3 regions of the Mesorhizobium sp. CAU 1741 genome follow, and region 1 is predicted to be linked to each of the others. Evidence: riboswitches for the same ligand, from Rfam matches in the RefSeq annotation. Region 1 holds a riboswitch; each other region holds the start of a gene.
What was found. Region 1 has a riboswitch for cobalamin ahead of AAFN84_RS24330 (TonB-dependent receptor). Riboswitches for the same ligand answer to the same signal wherever they lie in the genome.
Positions count from the first base shown of each region.

Region 2: it holds a riboswitch for cobalamin, as region 1 does, so the genes downstream of both, AAFN84_RS14180 (aromatic ring-hydroxylating dioxygenase subunit alpha) here and AAFN84_RS24330 (TonB-dependent receptor) in region 1, are expected to answer to the same signal.
Region 3: it holds a riboswitch for cobalamin, as region 1 does, so the genes downstream of both, AAFN84_RS03190 (ribonucleoside-diphosphate reductase subunit alpha) here and AAFN84_RS24330 (TonB-dependent receptor) in region 1, are expected to answer to the same signal.

Region 1 is NZ_JBDOQP010000008.1:74,347-79,964, reverse strand. It holds gene AAFN84_RS24335 (DUF2793 domain-containing protein) at 1-594, opposite strand, end outside; cobalamin riboswitch at 727-931, shown strand; gene AAFN84_RS24330 (TonB-dependent receptor) at 1,096-2,958, shown strand; gene AAFN84_RS24325 (ABC transporter substrate-binding protein) at 2,985-3,836, shown strand; gene AAFN84_RS24320 (iron ABC transporter permease) at 3,833-4,834, shown strand; gene AAFN84_RS24315 (ABC transporter ATP-binding protein) at 4,831-5,607, shown strand.
Region 2 is NZ_JBDOQP010000003.1:104,029-109,646, forward strand. It holds gene AAFN84_RS14175 (hybrid-cluster NAD(P)-dependent oxidoreductase) at 1-934, opposite strand, end outside; gene AAFN84_RS14180 (aromatic ring-hydroxylating dioxygenase subunit alpha) at 947-2,194, opposite strand; cobalamin riboswitch at 2,320-2,522, opposite strand; gene deoC (deoxyribose-phosphate aldolase) at 2,776-3,708, shown strand; gene AAFN84_RS14190 (aldehyde dehydrogenase family protein) at 3,726-5,618, shown strand, end outside.
Region 3 is NZ_JBDOQP010000001.1:647,576-653,193, forward strand. It holds gene AAFN84_RS03175 (hypothetical protein) at 1-834, opposite strand, end outside; gene AAFN84_RS03180 (methyltransferase domain-containing protein) at 1,353-2,108, opposite strand; gene AAFN84_RS03185 (D-alanine--D-alanine ligase family protein) at 2,322-3,383, opposite strand; cobalamin riboswitch at 3,553-3,763, shown strand; gene AAFN84_RS03190 (ribonucleoside-diphosphate reductase subunit alpha) at 3,873-5,618, shown strand, end outside.

The DNA.
Region 1 (5,618 bases):
GCCATCCGGAGACACCTTGATGCGAAAATCGTCGTCGGCCAGCAGCCCGAATAGCGCGCGCGTCGACCAGTCGTCCTCGAAGACGAAAGCGGCGTCTTTCGAGGGACCGCTGCGGTTGACGGTCACGCGCATGTCGCCGCTGCCCGGCGTCTGGTCGTCGTGAGAGAGCAGCACGGCGTCGGACTTGACGGCCAGCCTGTTGGCTGCATCCGGGACCGTTCGGATGCCGAGGCCATCGAGTTCGAGCGTCCCGCCGATCGCCGGCTCGCTCCAGGCGCCGTCCGTGCGAACCAGCAAACGCGCATCGTCCGCCACCCATGCCAGCCAGCCTTCGCGTGGGATGAGGCGCGACCAGGCGCCATCGGCAAAGCTGGCGACGCCGCCGTCCCAGCCCTCCCATTCTCCCGATGCGCCGACGGCCACGATGTGGCGTTCTCCTTCCGACGGGGTGACGGGCGGCTCGGTCAGGCTGCGGCTGGCGACCGAAAGCTGGACCAGCGCATCGAGCATTCGGACGGCCTCGTTGTGGGTGACATGCTTCTGTGCCTGCTGCGCGATGATGTAGGGCAGGGCGAGGTTTGCTGAACTTTCCATGCGTCTTGCCTCCAGTAAAGAACCGTGTGCCGGAGACTATGGCCCGCCCCGCGCGGGAGGTGGACAAGACGTGTCGGTCACGGAATTCTCGCCGCGCCAGAAATTCCGTTGACGCTCCCTGCAACACCGGATAGCACCGATGGCGGAACAGGTTCTGCCGCAAGGTGGATGAAAATGGGAACGCGGTGAGATCCTCCGGGAACGATGCCGCGGCTGCCCCCGCAACTGTAACCGTTGAGCCATCTTCCAGCGCCACTGGTCCGAAAGGATCGGGAAGGCGGAAGACAGAGGCGATGACACGGAAGCCAGGAGACCTGCCCGTTCCAGTCACCCAAGCCAGGATACGGGGTGTGTCCAGGCGCGGTCGTCCGTCGCGGTGACATCGAACGTTGCTGCATGCCGGACCGGCGGGAAAGACCTTGCCTTCGACAACCCGGATCTTGCTGCGGCACTTGATGCAACCGCGAGCGCATGCGCTCGCAGCATGTCCTGGGGACCGACATGAAGACCATTCTGATTACCACCGCCAGCATACTGGCGCTGACCACCGGCGCATTCGCGCAGGAGACGTCCGTGGATTGGGACGGCGCGACGCAACTCGATACGCTCGTCGTCACCACGCCGCTGCGCCGGGAAAGCTCTCTCGAGCGCAGCACGTCATCCGTCACCGTCATCGGAGAGGAACAGATCAGGCGTTCCGCAGCGCTCGACCTGCCCTCGCTGCTGAGAAATCACGCCGGGGTCTCGTTGACCGCCAATGGCGGCATGGGCTCACGTTCAGGCGTTTCGCTGCGCGGGTTCAAGCCGACACAGACGCTCGTCCTGATCAACGGCATCAACGCCCGCTCGGCAACCTCGGGCGAGACGTCGCTGTTCAATATTCCGCTCGATTCGATCGAGCGGATCGAGATCGCCAAGGGCGCGCACTCGGCCCAATACGGTTCCGATGCGATCGGCGGCGTCATCAACGTCATCACCAAGAGCGGCGGTACATGCGCGAACGGCAACACCATCTGCACCACGGTGTCGGCCGGTGTGTCGCATCCGTGGGGCGGCCATGCCGGGATCACCACGCGCGGACAGACCGAGGACGGCATCGAATTCTCGTTCGGCGGCCGGGTGATCGGCACGCGCGGTTACGATTTCACCACCGCGATGAGCGAACCGGACGACGATGGTTTCCTTCAGGGTTCGGCGCATTTCTCGCTCGGCAAGGAGTTCGACTGGGGCCGCCTCTATGCGGATGGGCTTCTCTCACGCTCACGCACCGAATACGACGCCTCGGCGCCATGGGCGGATGAAGCCGAAAACTCGCTCTTTGCAGGCAAGGTCGGTGTCCGAGTCGATCATGCCCCGGATTGGCACTCGACGGTGGAACTCTTCACCGGCTTCGACTTCCAGGACAATTTCCGTGACGGCACGGACACGCTCAACGTCTACGACACGACGCGCTCGGGGATCTTTGCGTCCACCACAAAGACGTTCGATGCCGCCGGCGCGGCGCATGTTCTGAATGTCGGCATTGAGGCCTATCGCGAAGAGATCAGCTCCACCGAGGATTTCGGCGTGACGTCGCGTGATGTCGGGGCCGTCTTCGCACAGCACTCGATCGAGTTCGATGCGCTGACGCTCGATGCGGGCATTCGTTACGACGCCAACGAGCAGTACGGGTCGGCCACCACTTACAATGTGGGCGCGAGCTACGAATTCCTGCCCGGCCTCGTGGGACGCGCGTCATATGCGACCGGCTTCCGCGCGCCGACCTTCAACGATCTCTACAATCCGTGGGGCGCCAATCCCGACGTCCAGCCCGAGCACTCTCGTTCCTACGAAATCGGCCTCCAGTGGCGGCCGACGGTCGATACCGTCTTCGATGCCGCGTTCTACCAGACCTGGCTGAAGGACGCGATCACCCTCGACGCGATGTATATCCCCCAGAACCTCGCCCGGGTGGAGAACACCGGCTTCGAGGCCAGCGTTTCCCATCGCTTCAACGCGCTCTTGTACGGTCGGGCCGAAGTGGCGTTCAACGACCCGACCGACAGCGATACGGGTCTCGGGCTGATCAGGCAGGACAGGTTCAAGGCGACCGCTGAGGTGGGCTTTGCGGCCACCGAGCAGCTCGATCTGACCGCGGCGCTGGTCTATGTCGGGCCGCGCAACGACATCAGCCAGGAAGATTTCGTCTCGCGTATCGAACTGCCGGCCTATGTGACCGTCGATCTCAGCGCCACCTATGCGTTCGACGACCAGACGGAGTTCAAGTTCTCGGTCGAAAATCTTTTCGACGAGCACTACGAGACGACATCCGGTTATCGCTCGCCGGGCCGCAGCATCAACGTCAGCCTGGCGCGGACGTTCTGACGGTCATGCGGCGCGGTGCACATATCGTGGCGAAGCTCGCGGCCGCCGGGCTTGCGTGCCTCGTCACGATGCCGCTGGCCGCGGCAGACCCTGCGCCACGCCGCGTCGTCTCCATGAATGTGTGTACCGACCAGCTTGCGATGCTTGTCGCGGGCGAGGGGCAGTTGCATTCCGTCTCGTTCCTCGCCGCTGATCCGGGAATGTCGGTTCTTGCCTCCCAGGCAGACGCATACACTCCCAATCACGGCCGGGCGGAAGAAGTCTTCCTCATGCAGCCCGATCTCGTACTGGCCGGCATGTACACCGCGCAGCCGGCCGTCACCATGCTGCGCCGGCTGGGGTTCCGGGTCGAGCAGTTCGCCCCGGAAAGTTCCTTCGAGGGCATTCGCGAAAATATCGTTCGCATGGGACGGTTGCTTGGCCGCGAACGGCGTGCGGCAGACCTCGTGGCTGAACTCGATGCCGGGCTGGCGGCGCTGAAGGAGCGGGAGGGACCGCCGCTGACGGTGGCCGTCTATTCGTCGAATAGCTACACCTCCGGTCCCGGTTCGCTGTCCCATGCGGTGATCGAAGCCGCCGGGTTGACCAACATCGCCGACCGGCTCGGCATCAAGGGTGTCCAGCGCCTGCCGCTGGAGGAACTGGTGCTGCAGCAGCCCGATCTCGTGGTGATGGGCGAACAGGATTACGGCCTGCCCGCCCTTGCGCAGCAGAACTTCAATCATCCGGCATTCTCGGCGGTCGCGACGCCCGACCGAATGGTGCGCATCCCCGATCGTTACTGGATTTGCGGTGCGCCGTTCACGCTCGAGGCGGTGCGCATGCTTTCCGAGGCGGCCCGAAAGTGGACACAGCACGAAGCCGGCCTCAGGCGATGAGCGACGAGGCACGCTACCGTGTCGTCCTGCTGGTACTCGGCGCGGCGACTGTCGCGCTCTTTGTCGGCTCGCTCGTTACCGGTCCTGCCGAGGCAGGTTTCCGGCAGAGCCTGTCGGCCCTGTGGTCCGGTGGAGACGGAGCATTGCCGCTGGTGATGCGCGAAATCAGGCTGCCGCGCGCCCTTCTGGGGCTGATGATCGGCGCGACACTGGGTCTGTCGGGCGCCGTGCTGCAGGGCTATCTGCGCAATCCGCTGGCTGAGCCCGGCCTTCTCGGTGTCAGCGCGTCTGCCTCGCTTGGCGCGGTGGTGGCTATCTACACTGGCCTGTCGGCTGCATTTCCGCTCGGTTTGCCGCTCGCGGCACTCGCTGGCGCACTGCTGGCGGTGCTTCTCGTGCGCGCGATGGCAGGCCCAGGAGGTGGAACATTGACGATCATCCTCGCCGGCATCGCGATCTCCGCCTTTGCCGGCGCAATGACGTCGCTGGCGCTGAACCTTTCGCCAAACCCGTTCGCGGCGCTGGAGATCGTCTTCTGGATGCTTGGTTCGCTATCCGACCGTTCGATGGTGCATCTGTGGCTCGCCGCACCGTTCATGCTGGCAGGATGGGTCATGCTGGCGATGCTGGCGCGTCCGCTCGATCTGCTGACATTGGGCGAAGATGCTGCCGCCAGCCTCGGCGTCGACATGCGCCGGCTGCAGTTCCTGGCGATCGTCGGCACGGCCGCATCCGTCGGCGCGGCGACCGCGGTTGCGGGCGCGATCGGTTTCGTCGGGCTGGTGGTGCCTCATGTGCTGCGTCCGCTGGTTGGTGCGCTGCCGTCGCGCCTGCTGCCGGCCAGCGCGCTCGGCGGGGCGTGCGTGCTTCTGACGGCCGATATCGCCGTTCGGGTCCTGGCGCCCGAACGTGACCTGAAGCTCGGCGTTCTGACGGCGATCGTCGGCGCTCCGTTCTTCCTATGGCTCGTCTGGCGCACACGGAGGCAGATGCTGTGAGCCTGCTGCGGATCACCGATCTTCGCGCCAGCCTCGGAGGACGTTCCGTCCTTAACGGCGTTTCGCTTGCCATCGGCGCGGGCGAATTCGTCGGTCTCATCGGTCCCAATGGTGCGGGCAAGACGACTTTGCTGCGGGCGATCCTCGGGCTCACCGCGTCGAGTGGCGTGATCGAGCTGGACGGACGCGCGACCTCCGCCATGAGTGCACGGGAACGCGCCCGGCTCGTCTCCTATCTGCCGCAGGAGCGCGAGATCGCCTGGCCGGTAAGCGTGCGGAGGCTTGTCGAACTTGGCCGCGCGCCGCATTTGCCTGCATTCGCGCGTGTATCCGCCGCGGACGTTGATGCGGTGGATCGCGCCATTCAACGCATGGAAATAGGCGCGTTCGCCAATCGGCCGGCGACAGAGCTTTCGGGTGGCGAAAAGGCGCGCGTGGTGATTGCACGGGCCCTTGCCCAGGAGGCACCCCTGATGCTTGCCGATGAGCCTACCGCGGGGCTCGACCCGGCGCACCAGATCAGCCTGATGCGGGTCTTCTCGGGCCTTGCTCAAGAGGGAGGCAGCGTCGTTGCCTGCCTTCACGATCTCGGACTCGCAGCACGCTGGTGCACGCGGCTGGTGCTTCTCGATGCCGGCACCATTGCCGCGGACGGTGCGCCGGGCGCGGTGCTGTCGCCGGATCGCCTGCGAGACGTCTACAATATCGAGGCATTCATCAAAGAAGGCGCCGGCGGGATGATCGTCCATCCGCTCGATCTGGCAAATCGCTGATGCGAATCGCG
Region 2 (5,618 bases), on a different contig from region 1:
GAATGCGAACGCCGCTGGCACGCGCCGTTTGCAGCACTGTTTGGCCGGGCAGACAGTCACCCGCGACGTCGGAAAGGGAAAAGCACACCGGCAGCGCATCGGCGGGTATCTCGATGTCGAGTTCGCCCAGCGGTGCGGGCACCGCCTCGGCCGGCGGCGCCCCGAAACTCTCCTGGTGATATTGCGCCATGTCGAAACCGGAAGCCGCCAGCATCTCCCGCACGGCGCGCATGAACGGCTCGGGACCGCAACAAAACACCTCCCGCTCGCGGAAATCGGGCGCCATCAATGGCAGGCGCACGGCGTCTATGCGGCCGATGTGTCCGGACCAGCTCTCGCGGCTCGACCGCTCCTCGATCAGGAAGCCGAGCGATAGGCCCGGCATGCGGCTACCGAGGAGTTCGAGTTCCTTGCGGAAGATGATCTCTTCGGGCCGACGTGCGCAGTTGACGAAGGAGACGTCGGTCCATGGCGCGCAATCGTTCAGCCAGCGCAGCATCGACATCATTGGCGTGACGCCGGAGCCTGCCGAAATGAACAGATACTTGCCGGCCGGATGCTCGTGGACCGAGAAGTCGCCCGCTGGACCGTACGCCTTGATACGCATCCCGGTCTTCAGGTGGTCGAACATCCAGCGCGTGCCGATGCTGCCTGCCTGGGCCTTGACCGTCACCGCGATCGAGAACGGGCGCGACGGCGATGACGACAGCGTATAGGTGCGCATCAGCGGCTCGTTGCCAATAGGCAGTTCCAGCGTCACGAACTGGCCAGGCTTGTAGCGGAACCATGTCTGGGCGTCGGAGCGGAAGGTGAAGGTCTTCACCTCCGGCGCTTCCTCGGTCACGCCGATCACCTCCAGCACCTGCAGGCGGTCGTCCCATGGCACCATCTCGTCAAGATGGCGATAGAGGCCCAGGTCGGTCACGGCATTCATCGCGGCCGCCTCTTACGCGACGCTGCGCAGCGAAGGGCGCTCGCCCTGCGCCAGACGCGGCTCGATGAAATTGGCATACCATTCGACGAACTGGATCACGCCGCCTTCGTGCAGTTCGGAGTACGGTCCCGGCTCGTAGGCGGGCGACTGGATGCCGAAGGCATTTTCCTCGACAATTCTGCGGTCCTGGTCGTTGGTCTCGGTCCAGACATGGGTGAGTTCCGAAAGGTCGTAGTCGACACCTCCGACCGCATTCTTGTGGACCAACCACTTGGTGGTGACCGCCGTTTCCGTCGCGCTGATCGGCAATACCCGGAAGGTGACGGCATGGTCGCCCAGCACATGGTTCCAGGTGGTGGGATAATGATAAAGCAGCAACGCCCCGATCCGGTCCGTTGAAACCGTGTCGGAGAGATCGCGCTTGACCGCGCGCTTGCCCGTCATGGTGTAGCTCACGGCATCGCGCAGCAGCGGCGCGCGGGTCGAACGATACTGGCCGCCCTCGTCGATGCGGAACCTGGACGGCAGGCCCGCCGCCTCGCATTTCGCCCAGTGCTCCAGCATTTCGGGGTCGCTTTCGGCGCCATTGACGCCGGTGACGTTGGGTGCCTCCGGAAAGGTCTTGCACAGCTCGGGATGATTGCCGGCGCAGTGGTAGCACTCGCGGTTGTTTTCCCAGACCAGCTTCCAGTTGCCTTTCTCGATGATCGTCGATTCGAAGGCCACTTTCGCCTCGGTCAGCCTGTGCGGCGCGAAATAGGGCTCCATCAGCGTCCGGAACGGCGCGAAGTCCATCGGTTCGTCGGCGAGGCAGATGAAGACGTAGCCCGCCACGCTCTCGCAGGCGACGGGCTTGAGCGAGAACTGCGACGGGTCGAAGTCGTCTGCCATCTGGCGTGCGAAGAGCAGCTTGCCGTCGAGATCATAGGTCCACTGGTGATAGGGGCAGACGAGCCGCGCCGAGGTGCCCTTGTGTGAGTTGCACACGCGGCTGCCGCGATGCCGGCAGGAATTGTGGAAGGCGCGGATGTTTCCGACGCGATCGCGCACCAGCACGACCGGGTAGCTGCCCACCTGCACCGTCATGAAGCTGCCCGGCTTCGGCAGTTCGCAGTCATGGCCGACGAACAGCCAGTCGCGATACCAGATCAGCTCCATGTCGAGCTTGAAGAAATCGGGATCGGTGTAAAAGGGCTGCTCGAGGGAATAGCCCTCCTTGCGGCTGCGTATCAGCCTCAGCATCTCGTTGCGCGCATCCATGTCCGTCCTCGCATCCGTTCACAAGGACTGAACTGGTGGTGATGGAGGGAGGAATGGCGCCGGCAAGCAAACCCGCAAGGGTCCTCCGGAGCGCTTCCGCCTCTTGACCGCCCACCGCGATCAGTCGGTTTTGTCAGGCCTGTGGCTGGTTTCCGGGCTCCGAAGCCGTCCTTGCGGGACCGTCCCGACACCTTCCCGGACGTTGTCGTCCAGTGGTCTCCCGTCGGGCTTTCAGCTTCGCTACCGTTGCGGGGGCAGCGCCGGATTTAGACCGGCTTCCCAATTCTCCGCTCCTTGAAAGAACGGCACCTCAGGCTGGCTCATCTAACCACGCAGCGGCCGCGTGGAAACACGCGAAAGCGACATTGCACAGACGCAAAGACGACAAGGCTCCCACGGCCGTCTTCCACCGTTCCGTTTCGGCCGGATTCATGCGATAGGTGCTCAAACTTTGACCAATGGGACAAAAGAAGCGTGCCATGACGAGCACCCAGACGAGACAGCCTGCCACCGCGGCAAACGTCCATGCGCTGCCGACGGCAATCGCGCCGGTCCATGGCGATCTGCCACGCAATCCGGGCATGAAGCTCGACCTTGGCTGGCTGGAGGAGATGCGCGCCGTCAACCGCAGCGCGCTGGAGCGCCGAGCCACGACACTGACAAAGCGGCGCTCGATCAAGGCTGACAACCAGGCGGCTTGGCTGCTGCGTTCCATCTCGCTGATGGACCTGACGACGCTCAACAGCAACGACACCGACGAGCGTGTACGCCGGCTTTGCGCCAAGGCGCGCAATCCGCTGCGCTCCGACCTAGTCGATGGACTGGGTCTCGGCGACACCATCATCCGGCCGGCCGCCGTCTGCGTCTATCACCCTTTCGTGGCGACCGCCGTGAAGGCATTGAGCGGCACCGGCATTCACGTTGCGGCCGTCTCGACAGCGTTCCCGCATGGCCTGACACCACTCGAAACCCGCATCGCGGAAATCAAGGCATCCGTCGGCGACGGCGCTGACGAGATCGACGTCGTGATCCCGCGCGGACTGGTTCTTGGCGCAAGATGGGCCGAGCTCTACGACGAGGTGCGGAAGTTCCGCGAGGCATGTGGCGAGGCGCATCTCAAGGTCATTCTGGGCACCGGCGAGCTTTCGACGCTGCGCAATGTCATGCTGGCCTCGATGGTATCGATGATGGCGGGTGCCGACTTCATCAAGACCTCGACCGGCAAGGAAAGCGTCAATGCGACGCTGCCTGTCGGGCTGGTCATGACGCGCGCCATCCGTGCCTACGAGGAGCGGACGGGATTCAAGATCGGCTTCAAGCCCGCCGGAGGCATATCTGCCGCAAAGGCATCGCTCGACTGGCTGGTGATGATGAAAGAGGAACTCGGCCGGCGATGGCTCGAGCCCGACCTCTTCCGCTTCGGCGCGTCGAGCCTGCTCACCGACATCGAGCGCCAGCTCGAGCATCACCTCACAGGCCGCTATTCGGCCGCCCACCGCCACGCAATGGCGTGAATGTCGGGGAGCCTCTCGTGAACATTATCGACCGCTATCACGCCATGGAATACGGACCCGCCCCCGAATCCCGCAGCGAAGCCGATGCGTGGCTCAAGGCCCGCGACTTCTCGGCGTCGCTGTATATCGGCGGCGAATGGAGGAAGGCGGCAGGCGGCAAGACCTTCGTCGTGACAGAGCCTTCGACAGGCAAGACCCTTGCACGCGTCTCGGATGCCGGCGAAGCGGACATCGACGCTGCGGTGGCAGCGGCCTGCAAGGCGCTGCCGAAATGGCAGGCAGCGACCGGATACGAGCGCGCGCGCGTGCTCTATGCCATCGGGCGGGCGATGCAGCGCCATGCGCGCCTGTTCGCCGTGCTGGAATCAATCGACAACGGCAAGCCGATCCGCGAGAGCCGCGACATCGACGTGCCGCTGGCCGTGCGGCACTTCATCCACCATGCCGGTTGGGCACAATCGCTCGCGAAGGAGTTTCCAGGCCATTCCGGCGTCGGTGTCGCCGGCCAGATCATTCCTTGGAATTTTCCGCTGCTGATGCTCGCCTGGAAGATCGCGCCGGCGCTTGCTGCCGGCTGCACGGTGGTGCTGAAGCCGGCTGAATTCACGCCGCTCTCCGCCATTCTTTTCGCCGAAATCTGCGAGCGGGCTGGCGTTCCGAAGGGGGTCGTCAACATTGTCCATGGCGGGCCTGAGGCCGGTGCTGCCATCGTCAACCATCCCGGTATCGACAAGATCGCCTTCACCGGCTCGTCCGAGGTCGGCAAGATCATCCGCAAGGCAACGGCCGGGACGGGCAAGAAACTGTCGCTGGAGCTCGGCGGCAAGTCGGCCTTCATCGTCTTCGAGGATGCCGATCTCGATTCCGCCGTCGAAGGGCTGGTGGACGGCATCTGGTTTAACCAGGGCCAGGTCTGCTGCGCCGGATCGCGGCTGTTGGTGCAGGAAGGCGTCGCCGACGCGTTCCTTGCCAAGGTGCGCGCGCGCATGGAGAAGCTGCGCCTTGGCGACCCGCTCGACAAGAACACCGATATCGGTCCGCTGGTCGACCGCACCCAACTCGAACGCGTGACGGGTCTGGTGGCCGAGGGCGAAAGCCAGGGTGCGACGTGCTGGCGGCCGGCGGGCGAGGTGCCCGCGACGGGCTGGTATCACCTGCCCGTGCTCGCCACCAACGTGGCGCCGGCCAACATCCTGGCGCAGGAAGAGGTGTTCGGCCCGGTGCTGGCCGCGATGACGTTCCGCAACACCGAAGAAGCGGTCGAACTCGCCAACAACACCCGCTACGGGCTCGCGGCCTCGGTGTGGAGCGAAAACGTCAATCTGGCGCTCGACGTCGCGCCAAAGCTCAAGGCCGGCGTCGTCTGGATCAACGGCACCAACATGTTCGACGCCGCTTGCGGCTTCGGCGGCTACCGAGAAAGCGGTTTCGGGCGCGAAGGCGGGCGTGAAGGCATGTTCGAGTATCTGAGCGCAGGCAAGCCGAAAGGCGCCCTGCTCCAGCCGTTCGACGCGCCAGGCGGCGTCTTCGAGCGCGGCGCCGGTGACGACGCGTTCATCGATCGCACCCCGAAACTGTTCATCGGCGGCAAGCAGGTTCGCCCCGACGGCAATTATTCGATGGCGGTCCTCGACAGGAAGGGCAGGCAAGCGGGCGAAGTCGGGCTTGGCAGCCGCAAGGATATCCGCGACGCAGTCTCGGCCGCGCGAGCGGCAAAGGGCTGGGCAACCGCGACCGCCTATAACCGCGCGCAGGTGCTGTACTTTTTCGCCGAGAACCTGGCACTTCGCGCCGACGAATTCACGGCGCGCCTGACGGCGCTGACCGGCGCATCGGCCAAAGCGGCGCGGACGGAAGTGGATTCCTCCATCGAAAGACTGTTCGAGGCGGCCGGCATGGCTGACAAAGTC
Region 3 (5,618 bases), on a different contig from region 1:
AGCGACTAGATCGGATGGAAATTCTAAGCCCGATTGCGTGTACAATTCGGCAGAAGAAAGTATGTACTGCGCCAAGTCGATAACTGAATAGCCCGCAAATGCGCGTGCTCTGTCGTATATCTCGACATCCTTATCAGTAAAGGGGCTAAAAAAGCCTGTAATATAATGCCTGACCTGTCGGTTAAGACGATCACCTCGCGCGAAATTCATGAACGTTCGGCGGGTCGTAAGATACGATCGCGAAGCATCAAACGCGTCTTCTATTGCAACAAAGAAAATGCTTCTCTTGCGGTCATTGAGCGGGGATAGAATAGTCTCTATTGCAATATCAGTTTTTGGGATTGCGGTGTGTCTATAACGTAAGCTCATCAGGCGAGTTACGAGATCAATGGAATATCCGAACTTATCGACTACCGTCTCTAGGCACGCAACAATTCGTTGGTCGTCTGATGCCTCACACAAAATGTCCAGTTCATGGGTAAACTCAACATATTGACGTATAACGTCATTATATTCGTTCATGAGACGATCGGCGTAGGCTAGGAAAGCCTTCTCGGGCATGGTGACAGAATAGGTGATATCGGCGACCGCGGGCGGCAACGGCGGGAGAGGGAGCGAAAGCGTCACCTCACCCGCTCGTTGAAGTGCGCTCAACGCATCCACAACGGTTTTATAATCCTGGCCTTTAGCCACTCTGAGTATGTTGTCAGTCTTTTCGCCGAGAGAATTGTCACCCTTCTCGGCGAGAAGTCCTCGAACAAGATTTCGAACGGCTGCCGAACGGATGGACCGCAACTGCCTTGCGATTTTTAAGCTGCGGTTAGTTTCTGCCATCTGATTCTCTCTATAGGCCCCATGTCGACATCTAAACGCACGGGAGCTATTTGCCAAAAAACAGATGTGGGACGCTAGGTATGCCGGGCACCAGAGTCCACTTCTGAGATGCAGCTGCTTAGACCGAGACATTTAGGCATCCGCAGACGTTGCCAGTCGCGATCAAAGGTCTCAGCCACCACCGGCTTCTGAGAGTGTTGGTATATTTGTTGGTGCCCGGTTTAAGCGTGGGGCGCTAAGATACGGAAAAAACTAATAATATCGGTGTTGGTTTGGTAGGCTCCGGGCCACCAGATATGTTCCTGCGGCGAGAGCAGATTCAGGAACCAGTACCGGTTAGTTCGAAACCGAGATAGCTGTTCGCCCCCCGTCGTCAAAAGGTTGTATCTCAGATAGGGCCATTTCGTCGGCCGCAATTTGTGCTCGCGGTAAGCGCAGGCAAGCACTCCACGTGAGCACACCCGACGAATTGTAAGAAAACTCGCGCAGAATCTGAATCTGCAACGCACCTCGTCGGCTCAGTTGCCCTTCACAGCAGCGATTACGGCCTCTCTGGGGGTGCCTTCGGCCAATCTGGCAACGAAGTAGCTCTTGCCACCATCATCCGCTGCGCGACCCGCGTAGCGCTCATATGCTGCATCGACAAATGTATTGTCGTCCGCGATCCTGAGCACATTGTCGGGCTCCGCGTGGCGCATCTTCGTCGCCACCACGTCGAACAGCCACTCATCCCTGTGGCCGAAATGAGCGATCTCGAAACCGGCATCGTGCAGTGCATGCTTGAGAGAAAGCTCAGTGAAGCCGTTCAGGTGATAGTCGCCCTCGTAGCTTTGAGTCCCGAACATGCATTGCAGGAGATGCTGATGCCCCTGCTCACTGGCAAACTGTTCGTCTCGCATCAGAGCGACAATCGCCACCACGTCAGGGACGCGAACGTCCAATTGCCCACCAATCTTGAGGACACGGTTCCATTCGAGCAGAGCGGTGGCGCATTTGACGCGGTGAATATGCTCCAATACGTCCTGGGCGAGGACGTAGTCAGCCGAATTGCTCTCGATTGGCTTCAGCCAAGTGACGTCACAGACAAGGTCCGGCCCGTGGTGATCATGCATATCGACATTGATCCATCCCTCACGAACATCGAAGCCACAGCCAAGATTAAGCCTGATTCCCGTCGCTGGCGGTTCCGGCTTTTTCACAGCATCTATTGCGGATGATGTTTCAGTGTTTTCTGTTGAATAGAACAGGCGCTTCAAGGCGCGCGAAACGGACATTAATCTCTTTCTGATTACTAACTATCCTACCGACCTCTCTTGACCGCAAAAGGTTGCGGGATAAATCCCTGATTGCGTCGCGCCAGCGGGAATTCTACCAGAGATGCGTGTTCCAGTCGGTGTGCGAGCCGCTTCCGCGGCGCACGACTAGCTAGAGGGAGGCATACAGGTGGACCATAATGTTCACCTTACCCAGCCGGATTCCCGAGACCTCTAGGCTCTTGCGAGACCGTGGGCTATCAGGCGGTCGAGCAGGCCGGCGTAGTCGATGCCGCTGGCCGACATGGCCTTGGCGTACATGCTGATGTCGGTGAAGCCGGGGATGGTGTTGACTTCGTTGATCAGGATGCGCTCGCCGGCGACGAAGAAATCGACGCGGGCCATGGCGTCGCAGCCGAGCGCGCGGAACGCGCGTTCGGCCATCTCACGCATCCTGCTTTCGATCGTCGGTGGCAGGTCTGCCGGCACCTTCAGCAGCGCGCCGTCGGCGTCGACATATTTGGCCTCGTATGAGTAGAAGCCGTGACTCTCGGCCGGGACGATCTCGCCCGGCCGGGACACGAAAATGCCGCCGTCGGTATCTTCCAGCACGCTGCATTCGATCTCGCGCGCGGCGATGAATTCTTCCGCCAGAAGCTTGCTGTCATGGGCAAAACCTTCGGCGAGCGCCGTGTCGTAGTCGGCTTGGCTGCCAACCTTGCTGACGCCGACCGACGAGCCTTGGCGCGCCGGCTTGACGAAGACCGGAAGGCCGAGCGTGGCGTGCAACGCGTCAAAGGAGGGCACGTCGCCGGGGATGATGGTGACGGACCGGGCCGTCGGAAGGCCCGCTGCCGTGAAGAGCTGCTTTGCGACACATTTGTCGAGTGCTGTCGCAGAACCAAGGATGCCGCAGCCGACGAGCGGGACGCGCGCCACCTGCGCCAGCCCCTGGACCGAACCGTCCTCGCCGTGGAGCCCATGCAGCACCGGGAACAGGGCGTCGATCTTCGGCAGCTCGTGCGCTTGGTCTTGCTTTGCAAGGGCGATGATCCGGCCTAGCCCGCCGGGCACCAGGCACAGTTCCGGGCCGCTCGTGGGCCGAGCAAGTTCGCCGTCCTGGAAACTGCTCGGCAGCCAGCGCCCGTCGCTGGTGACGTAGACCGGGACCACGTCATATCGCGCGGGGTCGAGCGCGGCGACGACGTTGGTGGCCGAAAGGACGGAGACCTCGTGCTCGGCGGAACGCCCGCCGAACAACACGGCGATGCGCAATCTACCATCCGTTCCAACCATGGATTCTCCATTCCAGTGAGCGTGACGACGTCGATCACCGATAGTCAAGTCGCCGCCAAATGTCTGCCGGGAATGTCGGAAGGCGGCGCTTTTCGGGCGGTGGGCGGGCGCATCCGTGAATGCGCGTGCAAAGCTCATACAACTGGTTGACACGCATGGGCGTCATGACGCTAGATGTAGTCGTCATGGTCTTTCGAGTCGGTCCGGCTCGGAAGCTAAGAGGGAAGCCGGTGCCCCTTCAGGGAAAGCCGGCGCTGCCCCCGCAACTGTAAGCAGTGAGCTTGAGTCGAGTGACGCCACTGATGCCTAACGGCATCGGGAAGGCAGACGAGAGCGGCGACCTGCGAGCCAGGAGACCTGCCGTGACGATTTTGAACGAACCTACGGGCGGGGTGTCCCGGCGGTGCGCGATGCTTACGTGTGGGTGAAGTCCGCGCGTCCTTGCATGCGTTCCACGCAATCCCCGTCCACAACGCCCACGGGGACAAGATGCCGGCAACTACCATCCATCACGAAACGGGGCCAAGAGCTCCGATCCTGCAAGAATCCGCAGCGACACAATCGGCCGAACCCGGCTACCGGGTAATCCGCCGCAACGGCGCGGTCACGCCCTTCGACGCCAGCAAGATCATGCTGGCGCTGACAAAAGCCTTCCTGGCGGTCGAGGGATCGACGGCGGCCGGGTCACGACGGGTGCACGGCATCGTCGAGGACCTGACGGAGCAGGTGGTTTCGGCGCTTACGCGCCGCGCCGGCGAGGGGCGCACCTTCCACATCGAGGACGTGCAGGACCAGGTCGAACTGGCGCTGATGCGCAGCGAGAACCACAAGGTGGCGCGGGCCTATGTGCTCTACCGCGAAGAGCGCTCGCGCGAGCGGGCTGCAGGAACGCTGGTGGCCGAACTGCCGGCCACGCCGGCACTGCACGTGAAGGCGGAGGACGGCACGCTGCTGCCGCTGGACGAGGCACGCCTGGCGCGGGTGGTGGAAGAAGCATGCGACGGGCTGGAGGCGGTGTCGGCCGCGCCGATCATCGCCGAGGCCAGGCGCAATCTCTATGACGGCATCACGCTCGACGAACTTTCGCTGGCGCCGATCCTGGCCGCGCGCACACTGGTCGAGCAGGAGCCGAACTATGCCTTCGTTTCGGCCCGCCTGCTGCTCGACCGGCTAAGGCGCGAGGCGCTGACTTTCGTCGCCGGGAGACCGGAGCAGGCGACACAGGCGGAAATCGCCACGCGTTATGCGAGCTATTTTCCGGAGTACATCCAGACAGGCATCGACGCCGACCTGATCGACCCCGAACTGGCGCGGTTCGATCTGAAGCGCCTGGGCGACGCGCTCAAGCCGGAGCGTGACCTCGACTTTCAATATCTGGGGCTGCAGACCCTCTACGACCGCTATTTTCTGCACACGAAGGGCAAGCGGTTCGAGCTGCCGCAGGCGTTCTTCATGCGCGTGGCGATGGGGCTGGCGATCCGCGAAATCGACCGCGAGGGCAGGGCGATCGAGTTCTACGACCTGTTGTCGTCGTTCGACTTCATGGCCTCGACACCGACGCTGTTCAATGCGGGCACGACGCGACCGCAGCTTTCATCCTGCTTCCTGACGACCATCGGCGACGACCTCGACGCGATCTTCAAGGGTGTGAAGGACAACGCGCTTCTGGCGAAGTATTCGGGTGGGCTGGGCAACGACTGGACGCCGGTGCGTGGGCTTGGCGCGCACATCAAGGGCACCAATGGCGAGAGCCAGGGCGTGGTGCCGTTCCTGAAAGTCGCCAACGATACCGCCATCGCCGTCAACCAGGGCGGCAAGCGCAAGGGCGCGGTCTGCGCCTACCTGGAGACGTGGCACGTCGACATCGAGGAGTTTCTCGACCTGCGCAAGAATACCGGCGACGACCGGCGCCGCACGCATGACATGAACACGGCGAACTGGGTGCCGGACCTGTTCATGGAGCGCGTCGAGGCGAACGGCGAGTGGACGCTGTTCTCGCCCGACGAGACGCCGGATCTGCACGACCTTTACGGCAAGTCGTTCCGCAAGGCCTACGAGGCGCATGAGGCGCGGGCGGCGGCCGGCGAGGTGAAGGTGTTCCGCAAGATCAGGGCCGTCGACCTGTGGCGCAAGATGCTGACGATGCTGTTCGAGACCGGCCATCCGTGGATCACGTTCAAGGACCCGTGCAACATTCGCTCCCCGCAAGGTCATGTCGGCGTGGTGCATTCGTCC